Regions from separate parts of the Paenalcaligenes sp. Me131 genome, predicted to be linked through region 2. Evidence: predicted binding sites of a transcription regulator. Region 2 holds the regulator's gene; each other region holds the start of a gene.
The links. Region 2 encodes FNR, which switches genes on or off when oxygen is low (the NO sensors DNR and NnrR bind a similar motif). Its sites were predicted from a motif close to TTGATNNNNATCAA; they were not measured.

Region 1: a site for FNR is predicted at 1,897-1,910, ahead of azu (azurin). Genes of this name have one in related genera too.
Region 3: a site for FNR is predicted at 1,707-1,720, ahead of ACLPHM_RS10265 (universal stress protein). Genes of this name have one in related genera too.

What each region holds. Positions count from the first base shown of each region.
Region 1 covers NZ_JBKQGY010000001.1:1,525,321-1,530,173, forward strand. The annotation lists gene ACLPHM_RS07450 (D-amino acid dehydrogenase) at 1-1,253, opposite strand, end outside; gene ACLPHM_RS07455 (winged helix-turn-helix transcriptional regulator) at 1,383-1,850, shown strand; gene azu (azurin) at 2,020-2,469, shown strand; gene hpaI (4-hydroxy-2-oxoheptanedioate aldolase) at 2,537-3,340, opposite strand; gene ACLPHM_RS07470 (thioredoxin family protein) at 3,442-3,801, opposite strand; gene nhaA (Na+/H+ antiporter NhaA) at 3,798-4,853, opposite strand, start outside.
Region 2 covers NZ_JBKQGY010000001.1:152,991-157,843, forward strand. The annotation lists gene ccoP (cytochrome-c oxidase, cbb3-type subunit III) at 1-88, shown strand, start outside; gene ccoG (cytochrome c oxidase accessory protein CcoG) at 125-1,633, shown strand; gene ACLPHM_RS00800 (hypothetical protein) at 1,658-1,891, shown strand; gene fnr (fumarate/nitrate reduction transcriptional regulator Fnr) at 1,992-2,717, opposite strand; gene clpB (ATP-dependent chaperone ClpB) at 3,051-4,853, shown strand, end outside.
Region 3 covers NZ_JBKQGY010000002.1:458,821-463,673, reverse strand. The annotation lists gene ACLPHM_RS10275 (AI-2E family transporter) at 1-597, shown strand, start outside; gene ACLPHM_RS10270 (cytochrome b) at 609-1,130, shown strand; gene ACLPHM_RS10265 (universal stress protein) at 1,198-1,638, opposite strand; gene ACLPHM_RS10260 (GntR family transcriptional regulator) at 1,904-2,584, opposite strand; gene ACLPHM_RS10255 (urea carboxylase-associated family protein) at 2,589-3,434, opposite strand; gene ACLPHM_RS10250 (ectoine synthase) at 3,486-3,872, opposite strand; gene ACLPHM_RS10245 (amidase) at 3,859-4,853, opposite strand, start outside.

The DNA.
Region 1 (4,853 bases), 1.4 Mb from region 2:
GAAGTGTGATAGCGGTTAATCGCCAAACCATCCGTAGGGATTTCCGGCTTCTGGCCTGCAATCAGGTCGGCAATAAGCTTGCCTGATCCACATGCCATGGTCCAGCCCAAAGTGCCGTGACCAGTATTCAAATACAGATTAGGGTAACGCGTTGCTCCTATGATAGGAGTACTGTCTGGTGTCATGGGTCGCAGCCCTGTCCAGAATGTGGCTTTAGGCACATCGCCTCCGGGGAACAACTCGTTGACCACCAATTCCAACGTGGCTCGTCGGCGCAAATCTAACTGCGTGTTGTAGCCGGCCAATTCAGCCATGCCACCTACACGTATACGTTGATCAAAGCGCGTTACCGCAATTTTATAACTTTCATCCAACACTGTGGACTGCGGCGCTAAGGCAGGATTCACTAATGGCACAGTCAAGGAATAGCCCTTGACGGGATACACCGGTAGGTCTATATCCAATTGCGTCAAGGTCTGACGTGAGTAGCTACCAAAGGCCAATACGTATTTATCGGCTTTCAGCACCTTGTCACCTACACGCACACCAGCGATTTGCCCTTGCTCAATCACAAAGCCATCCATGCTTTGCCCAAGCATAAACTTCACCCCCAAGGCTCGCGCTTTCTCTGCCAAGGCTTGGGTGAACAGATGACAATCGCCCGTTTCGTCATTCGGTAAGCGCAAACCACCAGTGAGTTTTTCTTTGGCCTGTGCCAAGGCTGGTTCGTACTGACACAGCCCCTCTCTGTCTAGCAACTGATACGGTACGCCGCACTGCTCTAATACCGTGATATCACTTTGCACGCTATCCAATTGAGCTTGTGTACGGAACAACTGTATCGTGCCGCCCGTACGTTGCTCGTACTGAATATTGGTATCGGCACGTAGCTGTTGCAGGCAATCACGGCTGTACTCCGCCACGCGCATCATGCGTTCTTTGTTGACCACGTAACGCTCTGGTGAACAATTGCGCAGCATTTGCAGCATCCAACGCAGTTGAAACAGACTGCCATCTAAGCGTATGGCTAAGGGTGCATGCTTTTGAAATAACCACTTCAGCGCTTTGGTAGGAATGCCCGGAGCCGCCCACGGTGTGGAATAGCCCGGCGACACTTGGCCTGCATTGGCAAAACTGGTTTCATCCGCCACCCCAGGTTGCCTATCTATCAGCGTCACTTCCATGCCGGCTTGACGCAAGTAGTAGCCGCTGGTGACTCCCACCACGCCTCCACCCAAAACAAGGACATTCATTCCCATCTCCGCTATCTATAAGTATTTTTACTATTTTAAGTAATGACTTATAGTTAATACGGCTAAAATTTAGCCCTAAAGCAGTGTTAATCACTATAAAAAATCACACTATTCTTCTTTAAAAGTGAAATGCACCAGTTAGACAGAATCGATAAAAAAATCCTGCATATACTGCAGCGAGAGGGCCGTATTCCTATGACGGAATTAGCCGAACGTGTAGGCCTGTCACCGTCGCCCTGTACCGAGCGTGTGAAGCGTATGGAGCGCGATAAGATCATCACAGGCTACCATGCCAAGTTATCGGCAGCGGCCTTAGATAAGCCTATGTTGGTATTTGTAGAAATTAAATTAGCGTCTAAATCAGAAGAAATTTTCGATAAAGTAAAACAAGAACTTTCTTTGATTCCAGACGTGCAAGAATGCCATTTAGTTTCGGGCAGTTTTGACTATCTCATTAAAGCTAGATTAAGCGGCATGCGTGAGTACCGCCGTTTACTCGGTGATATACTAAAACGGTTGCCTGTCGCGGCAGAATCGCAAAGCCACGTGGTCATGGAAGAAGTAAAAGAAAGCCTTTGGCTGAACCTCGATCGGTAAAACCTATTAAAAGGCCCTTAAATATAGTTGGCTTCTGTATAGATCATTGACCGCTGTCAATTACACTTGAGGGAAGAGCGTGTTCCAATAGCTCTATCTGATTTCATGACATGGTACACGCCATTTTGCGTCTGCCTTTTTCTTGTTTTAAGCATGGAGATTGTGACTTATGTCTATCAAATATATTGCTGCAGCTTTGTTGACCGCTGCTAGTTTGCCTGTTTACGCTGCACAATGTGACATCACTATTGAAGGCAATGATGCCATGCAGTTCAACATGCAGGAAATCGTTGTAGATAAAACCTGCACCGAGTTCACCGTAAACCTGAAACACGTTGGTTCCATGCCTAAAGCTGCAATGGGCCACAACTGGGTACTGACAAAAACAGCCGATTTCCAAGCGACAGCCACTGAAGGTATGTCTGCAGGTATCGACAACGACTACATCAAAGTTGGTGACGAGCGTGTGATCGCTCACACAGACGTAGTGGGTGGTGGTGAGTCCACATCCGTAACGTTTGACGTTGCTAAACTGGCTGCTGGCGAAGACTACACATTCTTCTGCTCTTTCCCTGGCCACTGGGCTATGATGAAAGGCACACTGAAACTGGGCGAATAATCCCCTAGTCTCTTGCATGCCAAAAGCGCCGCAATAGCGGCGCTTTTTTGTGTCTGCGAATTACGTATTAGTAGCCTGGGCCAGATGCCGCTTTAGCCACGGGCGCCCCACCTTTGTAGCGAGCCGCCATACTGCGCAAACCAGCAGCCAGCACCGACGTATCTAAACCTACCGCTACAAACTCACAACCCAAGTCTAAATAATGTTGAGCGTACTCTTCGCTCACCGACAAAATGCCAGCGGCTTTTCCAGCTCCTTTAATACGCGCAATCGCTGTATCAATCGCCTCTTGCACATCAGGGTGACCAGGGTTTCCTAGATGCCCCATCGCTGCGGATAAATCAGCTGGGCCAATGAAAATACCGTCCACACCCTCTACCGCTGCAATGGCTTCGATGTTTTTCAGCCCTTCTAGGCTTTCTACCTGCACCAACAAACACATTTGATCATTGGCTAGCTCAGCATAGTTTTCAATGGCATTCCAACGAGAGGCACGTGCCAATGCCGCCCCTACACCACGAACCCCTTGAGGTGGATAACGCATGGCTTGCGCCATTAAGGTTGCCTGCTCTGGTGTATCTACCATCGGTACTAGCAAGGTTTGCACGCCAATATCCAACATCTGCTTAATCAACGCCACATCCCCTACCGGCGGACGTATCACAGGATGAGAATCATAAGGAGCAACCGCCTGCAGCAATGGCAATAAAGAGCGCACATCATTAGGGGCATGCTCGCCATCCAACACCAACCAATCAAAGCCAGCGGTCGCGGCAATTTCTGCTGCAGTGCTATTGGGTAAACCTACCCATACACCCACTTGTTGTTCGGTACGTAGACGCTGTTTAAACGTATTGACGGGGAGATCCATACTTCAACCTTAGAAAGAAGAAACCATTGAAGTAAGGTAGCACACTACTCTGTGCTTATCGCCTGCATAGTGCACTGTTTTTGGATGGCCAGCACGAAAAACTACAACGTGTGACGTTGCTCGTGCAAAAGACGCGCTAACTCAGGCAGTACTGCTACTTGCCCCGGCAATTGAGCCACTACACTGCCCTGTTTGCACACCACAATTACTGGCACAGAACGTATGCCATAACGTTGGCTAATGGCCGAAGACGCGGACACATCCACCTCGCCGTAATAGGCAAGCTCAGGATGTTGCTGTGCAAAGGCTTGCACCGCTGGGCGTACTTGATGACAAGGCTGACACCATGGTGCAGAAAAATACACCACGGCAATCTCAGCCTGCATCACCGTTTGAGAAAAATTATCCAGGGTTAGCGCATGCCACCCCTGTTGTGTCACCTTTTCAAGCGTAGCCGTCATGCCTGAGCGGCTTTGCGCTTAACCTGACGCACCACGATAGCCCCCATGCTAAGACCCAATATGGCAGCCACCAGCGAAGCCGTCAGCACACCTAACTTGGCCGCACCTAGCAAGCTTTCATCTACAAACGCCAGCATGGCGATAAAGATGGACATGGTGAAACCAATACCTGCCAACAAGCCAATCAGTGCAATACCAGACCAGCTCACACCTTCGGGCAGCTTACAGAGCTTCAATGTCACCATCAGCCAGCTCACACCCATGATGCCTATAGGTTTACCCAGCACCAAGGCCGCTATCACCCCAACCATCACCCAGTTTGCACCATCTTGGCTCAGGTCTATGCCATCAAAGCTCACACCCGCATTAGCTAAGGCAAACAGCGGCATCACCCCAAACGCTACCCATGTGTGCAACGCCATTTGTACGCGAGTGACTGGTGCCAGCATGTCGCGCTGTGCACGACGTACATCGCTTAAGGCATGGGCGAGTTCTTCGGGCTCAACGGAATCTCTACGTTTACGCAGGTCTTGTACGACACGCTCTAGGGTTTGCATGGGGCGCTCAAGACGACGGCTAGGCAGTACAGGCGTCATCAAGCCCAATACCACACCCGCTAAGGTAGGATGCGCACCCGTCATCAGTACGCCACCCCAAATAATCAACCCCGGAATCACGTAGGCATAGGCACTCCCGATACCAATGTGCTGTAACCCCAATACCATCGCAATACCCAGCGCCACCACCAAAAATCCGCTGTAGTCCAAACCGCCGGAATAGAAGAAAGCAATAATCAGCACCGCGACGATGTCATCAATGATGGCCAATGCCAGCAAAAACACGCGGATATTAGAAGGAATGGAACGCCCCAACAAGGCCAACACCCCTACCGCAAAAGCAATGTCTGTCGCGGTAGGCACAGCCCAACCATGACTCTGCGGGGATTGGCTATTGAACGCCACATAAATCAATGCCGGTACAGCCACACCACCAAAAGCTGCTGCGATAGGCAGCATCGCTTGGCGTATATCGCTCAACGCACCTTCATGCAT
Region 2 (4,853 bases):
GCCAGCCCAGAAAAACCGTCTGACTGAAGAGCAGATTCGCTTGTTGGCCGGTTGGGTTTGGGGCTTAAGCAACAGCACAGCCAAGTAAGCATTGTGATGTGATTATTGTAAGTTGAGGTGTAGCATGAGTAGTGACGCTCCCCATCGTCATCCAGACGAAGGAAATACAGAGCAGGTACCGGAATGGCGGCCACCTAGTTCCTCCAAGCCGGTGACAGCTAAAGCGTCCGCTCATGCTGTGAAGGTCGTCGACATTAATCAGAAGATCTATGCTCGATCGGTAAAAGGGGTGTTCGCCAATTGGCGAATCGCCCTTGTATTCCTCACCCAGATTATTTATTACGGTCTGCCTTGGTTGCAGTGGAATGAACGCCAAGCCGTCTTGTTTGATCTGGGTACGAGGAAGTTCTATTTGTTCGGCATTGTGATGTGGCCACAGGATATTATTTACCTGACTGTGCTGCTGATTTTGTCGGCATTCTCGCTGTTTCTCTTTACCGCAATGGCAGGGCGTTTGTTCTGTGGTTACGCCTGTCCGCAAACGGTATATACCGAAATCTTCATGTGGGTTGAACGCAAGGTGGAAGGCGACCGTATGGCTCGCATCCGTCTGGATGAGGCTCCTTGGAGTGCTAAAAAACTGCGTCTCAAAGCCACAAAGCATTTCTTGTGGATAGTGATTGCGCTGTGGACTGGTTTTACATTTATCGGTTACTTCGCACCTATTCGCGAGTTAGGCGCGCAGATTCTAGATTTCACATTGGGTCCATGGCAGTGGTTCTGGTTGTTCTTCTACGGTTTTGCTACCTGGGGGAATGCAGGCTTTCTGCGTGAGGCAATCTGTAAGTACATGTGCCCGTACGCACGTTTCCAAAGCGTGATGGTGGATGACGACACGTTTGTGGTGAGTTATGACCACGTGCGTGGTGAGCCTCGTGGTAAACGTTCTAAAAAGGTAGACCACAAAGAAGCGGGCTTAGGGGACTGTGTAGACTGTACGCTCTGTGTACAGGTCTGTCCGACCGGCATCGATATTCGAGAAGGGCTGCAATACATGTGTATTGGGTGTGGGGCCTGTATCGATGCCTGTGATGATGTGATGGAGAAACTGGATTACCCCAAAGGGCTGATTCGCTATACCTCTGGTCGCGCTATTACCGAGCGTTTGAGCCAGTCTCAGGTACGCCGACACATGTTTAGGCCTCGTATCTTGGTGTATATTGCAATCTTGAGCCTTATTACTGTGGCAGCGGCCTATTCGCTGGTAGCCCGTAATGATCTGCATATGGATGTCATCCGTGATCGTGGGGTAATGGGGCGTGAGATTCCTGGCGGCTACATAGAGAATATCTATAGACTGCAAATGATGAACAAGTCCGAGCAGCCTATGCGTATTGAGTTAGAGGCTGAAGGTTTCCCAGGTATCACGATTAGTACAGTGAACAGCGGTAGTGCAGAAATAGTCGTACCATCAGCAACGAACGAGTTGATTCCTGTACACGTACGGGTTCCGGTAGAAGCTGGTTTGAAAGAAGGTATGCACGATATTGTGATTACTGCTCGAAAACCCGCAAACGCTGAGTCTGGTGAAGAATTCATCAGTGAGAAAACACGATTTTATGTGCCTCGCTAAGGCGCACACGATAAAGGACCTATCATGGCAAATGCAATAGATCAGGAATTGGATACGCAACCGTGGTTTAAAGAGCCTTGGCCGTGGATTCTCATGGCGGGCCCATTTGTGGCTATGGTTGGCTGCGCGATCACTATCGCTTTGGTATTGCAACCTACAGGGGTAAGCGAAGAGATTAGTGATGGCGGGCAGAAGCGTGGTTTGGTGGTGACCAGAGATCAAGCACCTGAGGCTCCTGCCGTAGTAGAAGCAGAGTAAAGCCACTACGCAGCAATAAAAAATCCCACGTTGTTACGTGGGATTTTTTTATGATGCCTTAAGCGTTGCGACGTTGAAGGCTTGCCAATAGGTCTGTGGCTTAGCAGTCTACCCCAGCCATTGCTTGCAGCGCAGGCAGGTCTAGGATCATGACTTCGCGTTGTTGTATACGCAGTAAGCCTTCACGGGCAAAGCGTGAGAACAGACGGCTAACCGTTTCTAGTGTTAGGCCCAAGAAGTTACCAATTTCTTCACGGCTCATGCGCAAAATGAACTGGTAAGGGGAGTAGCCCAAGGTAGACAAGCGTTGCGACAGGTTGATCAAGAAAGCGGCAAGACGCTGTTCAGAGCGTAATGCGCCCAAGTTCATGATCAGGGTATGAGCACGGTTGATTTCCTTACTCATTAGGCGACGCAGTTGTTGTTGCAAGATGGGAAGCTGCAATGACAGCTTATCTAGCTCGTTCAACGGCATCACACAGACCTCACTGTCTTCCAGTGCGATAGAGTGAGAGACATGGCGGTTATTTAATAACCCATCCATGCCAATAATTTCGCCCGGCAGCAAGAAGCCAGTAATCTGCACTTGGCCGGATGCGTCTTCCAGTTGTGTCTTGATGCTGCCTGTGCGCAAGGCATAGATGGCGTCTACTTCATCATCAAGGTGGAACAGGACAGAGCCTTTGGTCAAACGTATGCGTTCTTTGACCAGTTCATCCAGTTTCTGCAGGTCGTGGTTGGACATCCCCAGCGGCAAGCAGATTTCATTCAGCATGCAGGATGAGCAACGTATAGCATCGTGACTGACAGAGATTCGTTTTTGCATAGAAAGCGTCTGCGGTTGAAAACAGTTAGGTACAAAGACCGTAATGAGAGCTTATTTTCAAACGCAGCATAAAATTCGCACTTCGGAGTGAAGTGCCATAGTTAGTATTCTAGCGTATTTAAAAGCTCTTTTTGAAACATCAAGGATTTTGCTTTTTCTTTTATTTTAGTGGGTTGCAATAAATGTAAGAAAATGCAAATAAACACATAAATGATTTTAACAGGCTCTTGAAGTTTGGCCAGATGTCATCATCTATAAGTCAAGCGAAATTAAACTGGTGCAGTCTGTGAATACTCATCGCAAGATTCTGCACATTACCTAGAGTAAGGCAACATGCGAATTGATAAATTAACGACAAAATTTCAACAGGCTTTGGCTGATGCGCAAAGCTTGGCATTGCAACAGGGCAATTCTTATCTGGAACCTGTACACGTATTGGCTGCATTGTTGGCTGACGTGGATTCCGGAGCAGGCAGTCTATTGGCGCGTGCAGGTGTGGCCGTGCCGCGTTTACAAGCCGAAGTTAAAAAAGCAATTGATGCATTACCTCAGATTTCATCTGGGGATGTGAATTTAAATATTAGCCGCGAACTACAAAGTGCGTTGGCATTAACGGAAAAAGAAGCCACCTCACGTGGTGATACCTATATTGCCAGCGAATTATTTTTGTTGGTATTAAGCCGAGATAAAGGGCAGGCTGGCCGCTTATTAAAAGAAGCTGGTCTAAACGAGCAAGCGTTGGTTGCCGCGATTGATGCTGTGCGCGGTGGTGAATCGGTGAGTGACGCAGAAGGCGATGCCAATAGAGAAGCGTTGTCCAAATACACCACAGACCTGACTGAGCGTGCTCGTCTGGGTAAGTTAGACCCGGTGATTGGTAGGGACGATGAGATCCGTCGTTCTATACAGATCTTGCAACGTAGAACCAAAAACAACCCTGTGCTGATTGGTGAGCCAGGTGTAGGTAAAACAGCAATTGTGGAAGGGTTGGCTCAGCGTATCGTGAATAACGAAGTGCCTGAGAACCTGAAAAACAAACGTGTGTTGGTACTGGATTTGGCCGCCTTGTTAGCGGGTGCTAAATACCGTGGTGAGTTTGAAGAGCGTCTGAAAGCTGTCTTGAAAGAATTGTCTCAAGACGCGGGTAAAACCATTCTCTTTATTGATGAAATCCATACCATGGTTGGTGCAGGTAAAGCCGAAGGTGCGATGGATGCCGGCAATATGCTGAAACCAGCGCTGGCCCGTGGTGAGCTGCACTGTATAGGTGCCACGACCTTGGATGAGTACCGTCAGTACATAGAGAAAGATGCCGCGTTAGAGCGTCGCTTCCAGAAAGTGCTGGTGGATGAGCCTGATGTAGAGTCCACCATTGCGATTCTGCGTGGTTTGCGTGAACGTTATGAGTTGCACCACGGTGTGGTCATTACTGACCCAGCGATTGTGGCTGCTGCTGAGCTGTCTAACCGCTACATTACCGACCGATTCTTGCCGGATAAAGCGATTGACTTGATCGATGAAGCGGCTGCGCGTATTCGTATGGAGATTGACTCAAAACCTGAAGTCATGGATAGGCTAGATCGCCGCATGATTCAGCTCAAAATTGAGCGTGAAGCCGTGCGTAAAGAAACTGACGATGCGTCACAGCGTCGTTTGGCCACCATTGAAGAAGAGCTGGAGCGTTTGCAACGCGAGTACAACGATTTTGAGGAAGTCTGGAAAGCCGAGAAAGCGGCTGTACAAGGTACGCAGTCTATCAAGGAAGAAATTGAGCAGCTCAAAGCGGAAATGGCTGAACTGCAACGTAAAGGTCAGTTTGATAAATTGGCTGAGCTGCAGTACGGCAAGTTGCCCGAGTTAGAAGGCCGTTTGGCTACTGCCGAACAGTCTAAAGACAAGCTGGAAGACAAACCTAAGCTGTTACGTACTCAGGTAGGTACTGAGGAAATTGCCGAGGTGGTATCACGTGCAACCGGTATTCCTGTGTCTCGCATGATGCAAGGTGAGCGTGAAAAACTGCTGAACATGGAGCAGCACCTTGAGGAGCGTGTGGTAGGTCAGAACGAAGCTGTGTCGTTGGTGGCGGATGCGATCCGACGTTCACGTGCTGGTTTGGCTGACCCATCTAAACCTTAT
Region 3 (4,853 bases), on a different contig from region 2:
CTGATGCTGACCCTCTTGTTTCTGCTGATTACTTTATTTTTCATCTATAAAGACGGCGATCATATATTGTCCCAACTGGATGTCATCGGCGAGCGTATTTTGCCCGAGCGATGGCAGCGGTTTTCCCGCGTCGTACCGGCAACGGTGAACTCCACCGTAACCGGCATGGGGTTAATCGCGCTGGGTGAAGGGATTGTGCTGGGTATTGCCTACTGGGTCGCCGGTGTACCATCGCCTGCTTTGCTTGGAGTGGTGACTGGCTTTATGGCCTTGATACCTGGGGGCGCTCCGTTGTCGTTCACCTTGGTGTCGCTGTACTTGGTTGGTTCGGGTAGCGTAGGCGCTGGTGTGGGGCTGTTCTTATGGGGGGCGATAGAGCTTTTCATCGTAGACAAAACGTTGCGCCCACGCTTAGTAGGTGGCCCGGTGAAACTTCCGTTTTTACCTACCTTCTTCGGATTGGTAGGTGGTGTACAGACTATGGGCTTTGTAGGGTTGTTTATAGGCCCGGTCTTGATGGCGTTGTTGGTTGCCATGTGGCGTGAGTGGACGCATCAGGCTTCCACTCGTCCTGTGTTCCCTGACGTTGATAAATGAAGGAGGCAGTCATGCGTTCTTTTTCCAATTCGCAAACACGATACGATGGCGTAAGTCGGTTTTTGCATTGGTTAATGACAATAGGCTTTGGTGTCATGCTAGTCACGATTCTAGCGAGACGATTTGCAGATGAAACCCCGTTGTCAGATGCCTTGTGGCCTTGGCATCGAGTGACGGGTTTTACGTTGTTCTTGCTGTGGTGGATACGTGTGTTGTGGGTGTGGAGAATGCGTGACGAGGCGCCAGCAGCGATTAGCGCTTTGGCCTTGTGGGGGCACCGATTACTGTATGTGTTTATGGTGGCTGTACCCTGTATGGCCTTGTTCCGCCAATATGGGTCGGGACGCGCTTTCAACTACTTTGGCATTCCTATTACGCAAGCCAGCGAGCACAAAGTAGAGTGGATGGTGGCTTTAGGAAACAACTGGCACGGTAATCTAGGCATTGTGTTGTTCCTTGCGATCTTCGCTCATATCTTTTTGGCCTTCTGGCACAAACGTAACCCTGCCACGGATGTGATGGGACGTATGTAATAGGCTAAGGTAGTGGACAATAAAAAACAGGCGCTTTATGCGCCTGTTTTTGTAGGTGGGTACTCGCTTACTTGATCAGAGTGACAGGAATGTCTACTTGATGGATGATGCGAGTGGCTACCGAGCCCAAGAACAAATTACCCAAACCGCTCATACCGCGTGTGCCCATCACGATGGAGTCACATTTTTGCGATTTGATCAGTTCGTTTACAGCGAACGCGATATCGGTGTCTACAGAGGCGTGAGCAGTCGTATTGATACCCGCCTCGCGCAGCAGTGCAGCGGCTTGTTCGGCCATATCAATAGCGTATTTGTGCGTATCTTCACGCAGTTGCTTCAGCGCGTCGCCAATGAAGGCTGTGTAGCTGCGACCATAAATTTGTGGATCAAACTGCACGTTCAGTACATGCACTGAAAAGCCGGAGTAATCCTTAGACAGATCAATCAGATATTGCAGGGCACGTTTGGCGGTATCAGAACCGTCGTAGGGCAATAGTACAGTTTTCATATATTGAAACACCTTAATGAAAAAACAATGGGCTTAAACACATTTTGCCATGACTGGTAAAAAAGGGCTTGATACGGGTCAAGCAGGCAAGTTGGCACGACGGTATTGTGGAGAATACAGCCTCTTATCGTGAGGTCGTGGCCACATGACTGTTTTGTATGGCTTGTCCCTTGTTTTACGTTATGTAGGCTTCTTCAGGTGAAAACTATATCAGCAAAGTTTGTGCCCTATGGCAAAAGGCTGTAATAACAGGTAAATACAGCACTTATTTCAGACCTGAGTTTTGGTATGTACTGACCACTTTGCTCAATGCTTTTTCAGAGGCATCTAAGTACTGTGCTAACTCGTGTTCGGCTTGGACGATATCACCGTCGCATAAACATTGATGTATACGGCGTTCCCAATCTATCCACAGCGGGGCTTGAACGATTTTTTCATCTGGCCCGGCAAAGAACACCAAACGTAGTTGCGCACAGAGGGTGAGAAAGAACTCGTCCAACAGTTTGCTGCCCAGCATAGACACCACCAGTTGGTGGAACATCAAACTGAGCGATCCCACTTCTTGCCATTGCTCTTTGGCCAAGGCGCGTTCGGCTTGTTTGTTGTTTCTGGCCATCTTGTTGAGCAACGCGCGGGAAGGCGGGGGAGAGGAGCGCACAGCGTGCAGCTCCAAGGTACGACGTGCGGTGTATAAGTCTTGCAGATCATCAACGTGAAACTTGCGTACAAAGACGCCACGGTGACGAATCGATGTGGCCAAGCCATCGCGAACCAGTAGGTGCAGCACTTCGCGGATGCTATTGCGTGAAGCATCGTAGGTTTGTGCGAGATCCACTTCTATCAGCTGTTCTCCGGGGGCTAACTTACCTTCGATAATGGCATTGCGTAGCTTGTAGCCAATGACATCAACAATAGATAGATTTTCCACATCGATTTTGGTTTTCAATGACTCATCTCCATTGAACGAGTTCAGGGTTCATGCCGTGGTGGCCGTGGTAACGGGCGCGTTCTGGTTGTGACCAACCTTCCAGTAATTCAGGTGCCAACGCATATACTTCTACACCTAATGGACGACAAACATCAATAGGGTCACGGGCATCTGGCCCCCATAATGGTACGGATAAATCACCACCAGGGCAGGTAGACAGCGCACACAGCAAGTCTATCTCGGCAAAATACTCGAAGTAGTCGCCTTTTTGAGCTGGGCAGGCCTTCATGAAATACTGATCGTCGTCATTCAAGCCTGTGCATTGAAACACATTTAAGACGTCGTGTACGTCGAATTCCGTTAAGCCGTAGGGAGCAACCGCACGTGTCAGATTGGAGTGACAGTGGAAATGGAAATCTTCACCTGTGAGCAGATGATTCACGTAAGGGTCGCAACGCGTGCCCAGCAAATCGTGCACGCGACCACCGTCACCATCAATGCCGTAATCGGCAAGGGTGTCGTCAGTAATAGTGGCCATAGGACGTAGGAAGGGCAGCGTAGACCACAGACGATCATGGACGCTAACGTGCGCCGCTTGTAGCTGACGTGTACGGGATGCCCACATGCGTTCACGTGGGTCGTGCCTATTCCACATGTTCAGGTCGGCGACTTGAGGGCCTTCAATGGTGACAATGCGGCAGACGTGGCCAGCCGGTACTTCCCATGCTTTGCCACTGCGGATGGGCACCACAAACTTGTCCACTAAGGTGCGCGTTTCTGGACGTTCTATCAGACGGCTGTAGAACGCTTTGTCCACAGAGAGTGCTGAGCCCTGAGTAGCCTGGTAGGCGGCAGGATAATTTCCCATGTGATACCTCTAAAGATGATGTGTAAGAATCAGCAGAAAACGTGGTGGCGATTAGTCGCGCACGTCGTAGCTGCCATCAGCGTTATGGGTTTCATCACCGTTGAGCGGTGGATTAAACACACACAGCAAATGCAGGTCACCTTTGATGGCGCGCAGAATGTGCGGGTCATTCAGGTTTAGCGCATAAATATCGCCTGCTTTGATGGGGTAGGTTTTGCCGGTGTTCAGGTCTTTCACTTCACCTTCGCCGGATACGCAGTAGTTGGTCTCGAAGTGGTTTTTGTATTCCAGTTCTAGCTCGGCACCTTCGGTGATGCGTGTTTCGTGTACGGAATAGCCCATGCCATCGTCTTTGACAATCATGCGCACGCTTTCCCAGCCCGGACCGCTTGCGTCTCTAGGGGTACCGCGCAGTTGTTTGGCATTAATCACAATCATGGTGTTGCTCCTTGGCAAGTAAAAGGGTTTCTATCCACTGGGCTAGAGCAAGAAGCCTAGGCTCGTTGTGGGGTTTGGCAGTCAGTAATAAGCCAATGCTGTGTGTATTGGCGGGGGTGTAAGGCAAGCTAAGGCTGGGTAGATTCAGGCGATTAGCAAATTCAGTGAGCGAGAACGAGCGCCGGTTGGTGGCCAGATAACGCTCACTGTCGTGTAGCGGGGCAAGTGCGGGAGCCAGCATGGGGCAGGTAGGCGTCAGTACGGCATCTACGTGTGCAAGTTGATGTAGCGCCGCGCGTGTTTGCTCGTGTAGTTGCTGACTAGCCTGTGCGTAGCGCCATGCCGGTAACGCGGCGCCAGCGGTAATGCGCTGACGTATAAGAGGGTCGTATTGCTCGCCATAGTTTTCAAGCCAGTGCTGGTGAATGCTGTAGGCTTCGGTGCTAATCATGCCGCCTTCTGCCGCTGTTGCACCGGCCGTGATCAATGCTGGAAAACTCGCTTTCACCAACGTTGCACCGGCTTGTTCTAACGCTTCGCAGGCAGCATGAAATTGCTGAACTACATCGTCATCCAGGTTCAAGCTATCTAGCTCAGTGGGCACTAACAGCGTCCACGGCTGAGAGGGTGAGGTGGCAGGTTGCGTTGTGGGGTGTAAGGCATTGAAGAGTTGAGCGCAGCGTGTGACGTTAGGGGTGATGATGCCCGGTACATCAAAGCTGGGCGAAAGTGGGAAGATCCCGTCTTCGGGCAGCAAACCTTTGGTGGGAATGAAGCCCACCACACCGCAAAATGCAGCCGGGATACGGGCCGAACCGCTGGTGTCTGTACACAAGGCGGCATCGCTAAAGCCCAAGGCGACAGACACCGCAGCCCCTGAGCTAGAGCCACCGGGTACACGCTCTTCATTGGGGTAACGCGGATTACGTGGTGTGCCAAAGTGCTGGTTCAAGCCCAATGCACCATAGGCAAACTCCGTCA